Regions from separate parts of the Pseudomonas syringae pv. tagetis genome, predicted to be linked through region 3. Evidence: riboswitches for the same ligand, from Rfam matches in the RefSeq annotation. Region 3 holds a riboswitch; each other region holds the start of a gene.

Region 1 (2,261 bases), 120 kb from region 3:
AATCGGTCGACCAGGGTTTCCGCCAGGCGTCGATGGTTCTTTTGCGAGGAAAGTGCGTTGTCCGACATTGCAGCCTCAGTTCTGTCCGATACGCGAGTATAGGCTGCGATCCCCCCACAAAACACGCCCTCAGTGCGGTTATACTCAGCCACCCGACATGGACCCGCTCACCCGCCATGGAACAACCTTCCACATCAAAAGGCCGTCGCTCCAGCCTGACCCAGCAACTGGTCGCCGAGTTTTCACGCAGGATTCGCGAAGGCGAGATTCAGAGCGGTGAAAAACTCCCCACCGAACAGGTGATCATCCGCGAAACAGGGGTCAGCCGCACCGTGGTTCGGGAGGCGATGTCACGCCTGCAAGCCGAAGGGCTGGTCGAAACCCGTCATGGTATCGGCACCTTCGTGGTCGACGCATCGCAGCCAAGGGATTTCCAGCAGACTGAACCGCCAGTCGCAGCGCCCGGCGATGCGGTATCGATCATCGAGCTGCGCCTGAGCATTGAGCCGGAATCAGCCGCGCTCGCTGCACAACGCCGTACACCGGAGCAGCTCGATGCCATCCGCCAGGCCCTCGATGAACTGAATCGCTGCGCACGCCTGGGGCATGACACTCTGCAGGCCGACTTCGAGTTCCACCGACAGATATCGCTGTGCACCGCCAACAGCTTCTTTACCGATGTCATGAGCCAGCTCGGCAGCAGCATCCTGCCTCGTACTCGCAGCGGATTTGGCAATATCGTGTCGTTGCACGCAGAGGATGACCCCGGCATTCAGCAGCGCGAGCAGGAAACCATTCTGGACGCCATTGTCCATCAGGACCGCGACGCCGCCCGAGCCGCGATGCGCCTGCATCTGATCAACAGTCTGCTGCGCCTGCGCGCAAAGGATTAGCCACTAAAACGCTTATCGTTTACCATGCCGCCCGTCGGTTTCCGAGAGGAACTAACAGGGAATTCGCACGCTTTGTCGTCACAAAGCCAAAACGAAACTGCCCCCGCAACTGTAGGCATCGAGCCTGCTCCATAACTGCCACTGGACACGCTCCGGGAAGGCCGGAGCCTGGCGATGACATGCCAGTCAGGAGACCTGCCGACCCGATTCAACCAACTAACCGGCGGGGTGTCCGGGAAGGACATCCGCACGCGTCGGCATTTACTGTCGTGCCCGGTTATCTGCCGGGGATGTGTTTCCTGATGTGCATTGCGCCTTGGCACCTGCCCCAACGGAGACCGTCTTCCATGCCGCTGCCCCGCCTTGCCGCACTCGTCGCCTGCCTGACGCTGCCCACCCTGACGCTCGCGGCCCCCACTCGGTATCCGCTGACCCTCGAAAACTGTGGTTCGACCCTGACATTCGCACACGCGCCGGCCAGGACGGTAACGATTGGCCAGGCCGGCACTGAAATGCTCTACGAACTGGGCCTGGGTGACCGCCTGGTCGGCACTTCGCTGTGGTTCAACAACGTATTGCCACGCTTCAAGGCGCAGAACGACAAGGTAGAGCGTCTGGCCGACAACGACCCCAGCTTTGAAGCGGTGATTGGCAAACGGCCTGAACTGGTGACCGTGCAACTGGAATGGATGGTCGGCAAACAGGGCGTGGTCGGCACCCGCGAACAGTTCCATGACCTGAAAATACCCACTTACATTTTGCCGTCCGATTGTGAAGGCAAAGACAATCTGGTCGGTGCCGATGGCACACGCCTCGAGCCGTTCCGTATCGAGACCATCTACAGAAGCATCGAGCAACTGGCGCAGATTTTCGACGTACAGGATCGCGGTGATGCGCTGGTTGCCGACCTCAAGACACGCCTGAACGCAGCCATCGCCAACGTCAGACAGAACAAGGCGAACGACGTCTCGGCGCTGTTCTGGTTTTCCAGTTCGGACCTTGCCAGCGATCCTTTCGTGGCAGGCCGCAAAGGCATCCCGGATTTCATGCTCAACAGCCTGGGCATGCGCAATATCGTCCAGTCCGACGAGGAATGGCCGACCGTGGGCTGGGAAACCATTGCCAAGGCCAACCCAAGCATTCTGGTGATTGCGCGCATGGACCGCCGCCGCTTCCCGGCCGACGACTACCTGAAGAAAATCGAATTTCTCAAGAGCGATCCGGTGACGCGCAACATGGACGCAGTCAAGCATGAGCGGATCGTGATCATCGACGCCGAGGGCATGCAGGCCGGTCTGCGCCTGTTCACCGGGTTCGAGGAACTGGCTGACGCCGCCAACCGTTTCAACGCGGCACAATGAGATTACC
Region 2 (2,261 bases), 790 kb from region 3:
TGGCGCTTGGCACGCCGGCACCGGCTCGGCCCATGACCTTTTCCATCACCCAGCCGCGAATCCCCTTGGAGTCATCCGGTTTGGCCGGGGAATTGGTTTCTGCCACCAGCACATCACCATTGGGCAGTACATAGAGCCAGCGTGGGTGGTCCAGATTTTCAGCGAACGCGGCCACCTGTGTGCCCGGCGCGGCGACCGGCCGGGCACCTTTTTCCCAGCCTATGGCGGGGGCAATGTTGACGGTCGGGATCAGCGTCTTGTTGGGCTCCGGCAACTTGGGCGAGGGGCCTGTTCCATCCGAGACTTGCAGGGTCGAAGACTCGCCGCAGGCAGCGAGGCCGCCGGCAACCAGAAGCAACACTGCGTAGTGGGGTCTGAGTTTGAACATGGTGAATCTCCATAAACAAGGGCGTGGTCCAGTAATTGATAGAGGCACTGCCAACCATCTAGGTTCAATCACGTTCCAGAGCGACGGTGTCGATTGACGCTCCCAGCCCAACCCTCTACCCTTCGCGGTTTGTTTCAGGTGCTCTGCAATCCTTGATTGGCAGGGTGAAACAGGGAAGCCGGTGTGGATCCCCAGATCCGATCCCGGCGCTGCCCCCGCAACGGTAAATGAGCCAAGGCTGTGCCTGACGCCACTGTGTTTCGACATGGGAAGGCGCGCAGCCGGGGGTGACCCGCTCATGAGCCCGGAGACCGGCCTGAACCACTCAATGGCATCACGGAGGGTGATGTTCTGTGCAGGGCGTTGCCGTGCTGTTCAGTGCTGTCCTTCCGTCTGTTGTCGCCTGCCCCGAGCGGAGAACCCAGATGAACGAATCCCCCGAACGCGACGAACGCCATCTGGCGCGCATGCAGCGCAAGAAAGCCGTGATGGATGAGCGTATTGCCAGCTCGCCCAACGAGTGCGGCCTGCTGCTGGTATTGACCGGCAACGGCAAAGGCAAGAGCAGCTCGGCATTCGGCATGCTCGCCCGGGCCATGGGCCATGATATGCAGTGCGGCGTGGTGCAGTTCATCAAAGGTCGCAACAGCACGGGCGAAGAGCTGTTCTTCCGGCGTTTCCCCGAGCAGGTGCGCTATCACGTGATGGGCGAGGGCTTCACCTGGGAAACCCAGGATCGCCAGCGTGACATCGCCGCCGCCGAAGCCGCCTGGGCGGTGTCTCGGGAGATGCTCCGCGATCCGCGTATCGGCCTGGTGGTGCTCGATGAACTGAACATCGCCCTCAAGCATGGCTACCTCGACCTTGAACAGGTGTTGAGCGATCTGCAGGCTCGCCCGCCGATGCAGCATGTGCTGGTTACTGGCCGCGGTGCCAAGCCCGAATTGATTGACCTGGCTGATACGGTTTCCGACATCGGCGTGGTCAAGCATGCGTTCCAGGCCGGCATCCGGGCGCAGAAAGGTATCGAGCTGTGAGCCATTCCTTATTGAGAACCGCGTTATGAGAGCTCCGCGTGATTGCCCTGCAGTTTTGATCGCCGCGCCAGCGTCCGGACAAGGCAAGACCACCGTCACGGCTGCGCTGGCACGTTTGCATCGCAACCAGGGGCGCAAGGTCAGAGTATTCAAGTGCGGCCCTGACTTTCTCGACCCGATGATTCTCGAGCGGGCCAGCGGTTCGCCTGTCTACCAGCTGGACATGTGGATGGTGGGTGCCGACGAAAGCCGTCGCCTGTTGTGGGAGGCTGCGGATGAAGCAGACCTGATCCTGATCGAAGGCGTTATGGGGCTGTTCGACGGCACACCGTCCAGCGCCGACCTGGCCCGTCATTTCGGCGTGCCGGTCCTCGGGGTGATCGACGGCACGGCCATGGCGCAGACGTTTGGTGCGCTGGCGCTGGGCCTGGCGCGTTATCAGCCGGACCTGCCGTTTGCCGGCGTGCTGGCCAACCGCGTCGGCACGGTACGCCATGCGCAGTTACTGGAGAACAGCCTGACCGAAGGCCTGCGCTGGTACGGCGCACTGTCCCGGGAGGTCGGTTTCGAATTGCCCAGTCGCCATCTGGGGCTGGTTCAGGCCAGTGAACTCAACGATCTGGACGTGCGTCTGGACATGGCCGCCGCGGCGCTGGCCAGCACCTGCGAAGTGGCCTTGCCGCCCGCCGTGACCTTTACTGCGCCCGATCCGGTTCAGGTCGAGCCGCTGCTCGCCGGTGTGCGTATTGCTATCGCCCGCGACGAAGCCTTTGCCTTTATGTATGGCGCAAGCCTGGACCTGCTGCGAAACATGGGCGCGGAACTGAGTTTCTTTT
Region 3 (2,261 bases):
CCAGATTGCCGCCCGTAGTGGAAAGCACACGTTGCCAGCCGTTTTCAGGTTCCCAGGCCGCTTCTTCATGCGCGTGACTGTGCTCGGCGGTCGCGCCTTCGGCATGCTCATGCACCTGTTCGGCAAACGCGTTTTCGTAAGTTTCGGCCTGCTGGATCAGCGGCACCACCCACAGGCTTTGCAGCAGAGTCAGCAACAGGGCCGCAAGCAGGCCTGTGAACCCGGCAGTTTGTGCGATTCGCTTGAACATTGTGTAACCCTTAATGGCAAGGAAAGGCAGCGCTGTGACGGGTGTCATGTGCCGCATTGTGCACGGCAGCGATGTGCGAAAATCCGGCGAAGTAGACCAGGCAGGCACCCAGCAATGTGGCGCTGATGGCGGCTGTCAGGCGTTGAGTGCGCGTGGAACTGGTCGTGGCGGGGTGGCTGCTGATGGTCGACATGGCGATCCCTCTTGGTGATTGGCAAGTGGGCCACGCGCAAAGGAACCTGCCGACAGATGCCGAAGGTTTCAACTGCGCCCGCCCACCGCGGGTTTGTCATTGCAACAATGTCGGGCCGGTCTCCGGGCTCGCGAGGGGACTGAACGTCAGTATGTTCAAGCCCTGCAAGGTCACCTTCCCATGCCGCGGCACAGTGGATCAGACCTTCTCTCGCTTACCGTTGCGGGGGCAGCACCGGACTTGCTCGGCAATAGGGCGAGCGCACCGGTTTCCCGTTTCACCCCGTGAGGGGCACCCGAAACAAGGCGTACAGGAGAGCATGCGCGGCGGGGGATCGTCAATCTGAACGATTGACCTGTCTGCGGTCACTGCGTAGCCTTGCCGGTTCGAGGTTCTCCCTGCGTAATGCGTTACAAATGGAGCTAAGACGGGAATGCGGTATACGCCGCAGCTGCCCCCGCAACTGTAAACGGTCAGGTTCATTGCACAGCCACTGCTGCGGCGGGAAGGCGCAATGAATGCGTGTCGACAGGTCTTTAATGATCTGCACGCCGCCGTGAGCCAGGAGACCTGCCTCGAACCGGACCCAGGGTCTGCGAATTCTCACTACAACCGGGCGGGGTGATCCGGTGGCGATCCGATCCGTGTGCCAGGCATGCGGTTCTCGTCCTGTTTGCCCGCCGCACTGCCAAAGGGCATCTGATGAAAACACTGGCCAAGCTTCCCGTCACCATCGTCACCGGCTTTCTCGGCTCGGGCAAGACTACCCTGCTGCGGCATATGCTCGACAACGCCGAGGGGCGGCGCATTGCGGTCATCGTCAATGAGTTCGGCGAATTGGGCATCGACGGCGAGATCCTTAAGCAGTGCACCATCGGTTGCACCGAAGAAGAAGCCAACGGCCGGGTTTACGAGCTGGCCAACGGCTGCCTGTGCTGCACGGTTCAGGAAGAGTTCTTTCCGGTCATGCGCGAACTGGTTGCCCGGCGTGGTGACCTGGACCACATCCTCATCGAAACCTCTGGGCTGGCATTGCCCAAGCCGTTGGTTCAAGCCTTCCAGTGGCCGGAAATTCGCAACGCCTGCACGGTTGATGCGGTGATCACTGTGGTCGACAGCCCGGCGGTACTGGCCGGTACGTTTGCTGCATTCCCGGATCAGGTCGATGCGCAACGTAAGCTCGACCCGAATCTGGATCACGAGTCGCCTCTGCACGAGTTGTTCGCCGATCAGTTGGCCAGCGCCGATCTGGTCATCCTCAACAAAGCCGACATGATCGATGCCGAAGGGCTGGCTGCGGTGCGTGCCGAAGTTGCCGAAGAACTGCCGCCCGCTGTCAAGGTGATCGAAGCCAGCAGCGGCCGTCTGCCGATCAGCGTGCTGCTGGGTGTCGGTGCCGAGTCCGAGCTGCACATCGACGGTCGCAAAACCCACCATGATCACCACAACGATGACGATCATGATGACCACGATCACGACGCGTTCGATTCAATTTCCCTGAAGCTGCCGCATGCGGATGAAAAAGTCCTGCTTGGTGCGCTGAATCAACTGGTCGTGCAGCATGGCATTCTGCGGGTGAAAGGCTTCGCGGCCATTCCCGGCAAGCCGATGCGCCTGCTGATTCAGGGCGTTGGTACGCGTTTCGACAAGCATTTCGACCGCGCCTGGCGTGCCGACGAAGAACGCGCCACGCATCTGGTGCTGATTGGCCAGGAACTGGACGCCGCGGCCCTGCAGGCGCAGCTCAACGCTGCGATTGTCGGCTGACCCATGCATTTACTGAGAACCCAGCCCGGCGGTTTCGTACCCGACGACAGC

What was found. Region 3 has a riboswitch for cobalamin ahead of cobW (cobalamin biosynthesis protein CobW). Riboswitches for the same ligand answer to the same signal wherever they lie in the genome.
Region 1: another riboswitch for cobalamin. It lies ahead of MME58_RS15855 (ABC transporter substrate-binding protein); the one in region 3 lies ahead of cobW (cobalamin biosynthesis protein CobW).
Region 2: another riboswitch for cobalamin. It lies ahead of cobO (cob(I)yrinic acid a,c-diamide adenosyltransferase); the one in region 3 lies ahead of cobW (cobalamin biosynthesis protein CobW).

Annotation. Positions count from the first base shown of each region.
Region 1 is NZ_CP092923.1:3,586,218-3,588,478, forward strand. It holds gene MME58_RS15845 (FadR/GntR family transcriptional regulator) at 1-68, opposite strand, end outside; gene MME58_RS15850 (FadR/GntR family transcriptional regulator) at 177-893, shown strand; cobalamin riboswitch at 912-1,110, shown strand; gene MME58_RS15855 (ABC transporter substrate-binding protein) at 1,241-2,254, shown strand; gene MME58_RS15860 (FecCD family ABC transporter permease) at 2,251-2,261, shown strand, end outside.
Region 2 is NZ_CP092923.1:4,256,992-4,259,252, reverse strand. It holds gene MME58_RS18935 (PQQ-dependent sugar dehydrogenase) at 1-388, opposite strand, end outside; cobalamin riboswitch at 508-722, shown strand; gene cobO (cob(I)yrinic acid a,c-diamide adenosyltransferase) at 814-1,425, shown strand; gene MME58_RS18925 (cobyrinic acid a,c-diamide synthase CobB) at 1,451-2,261, shown strand, end outside.
Region 3 is NZ_CP092923.1:3,463,984-3,466,244, reverse strand. It holds gene MME58_RS15375 (CbtA family protein) at 1-250, opposite strand, end outside; gene MME58_RS15370 (CbtB domain-containing protein) at 261-443, opposite strand; cobalamin riboswitch at 540-757, opposite strand; cobalamin riboswitch at 816-1,035, shown strand; gene cobW (cobalamin biosynthesis protein CobW) at 1,146-2,210, shown strand; gene cobN (cobaltochelatase subunit CobN) at 2,214-2,261, shown strand, end outside.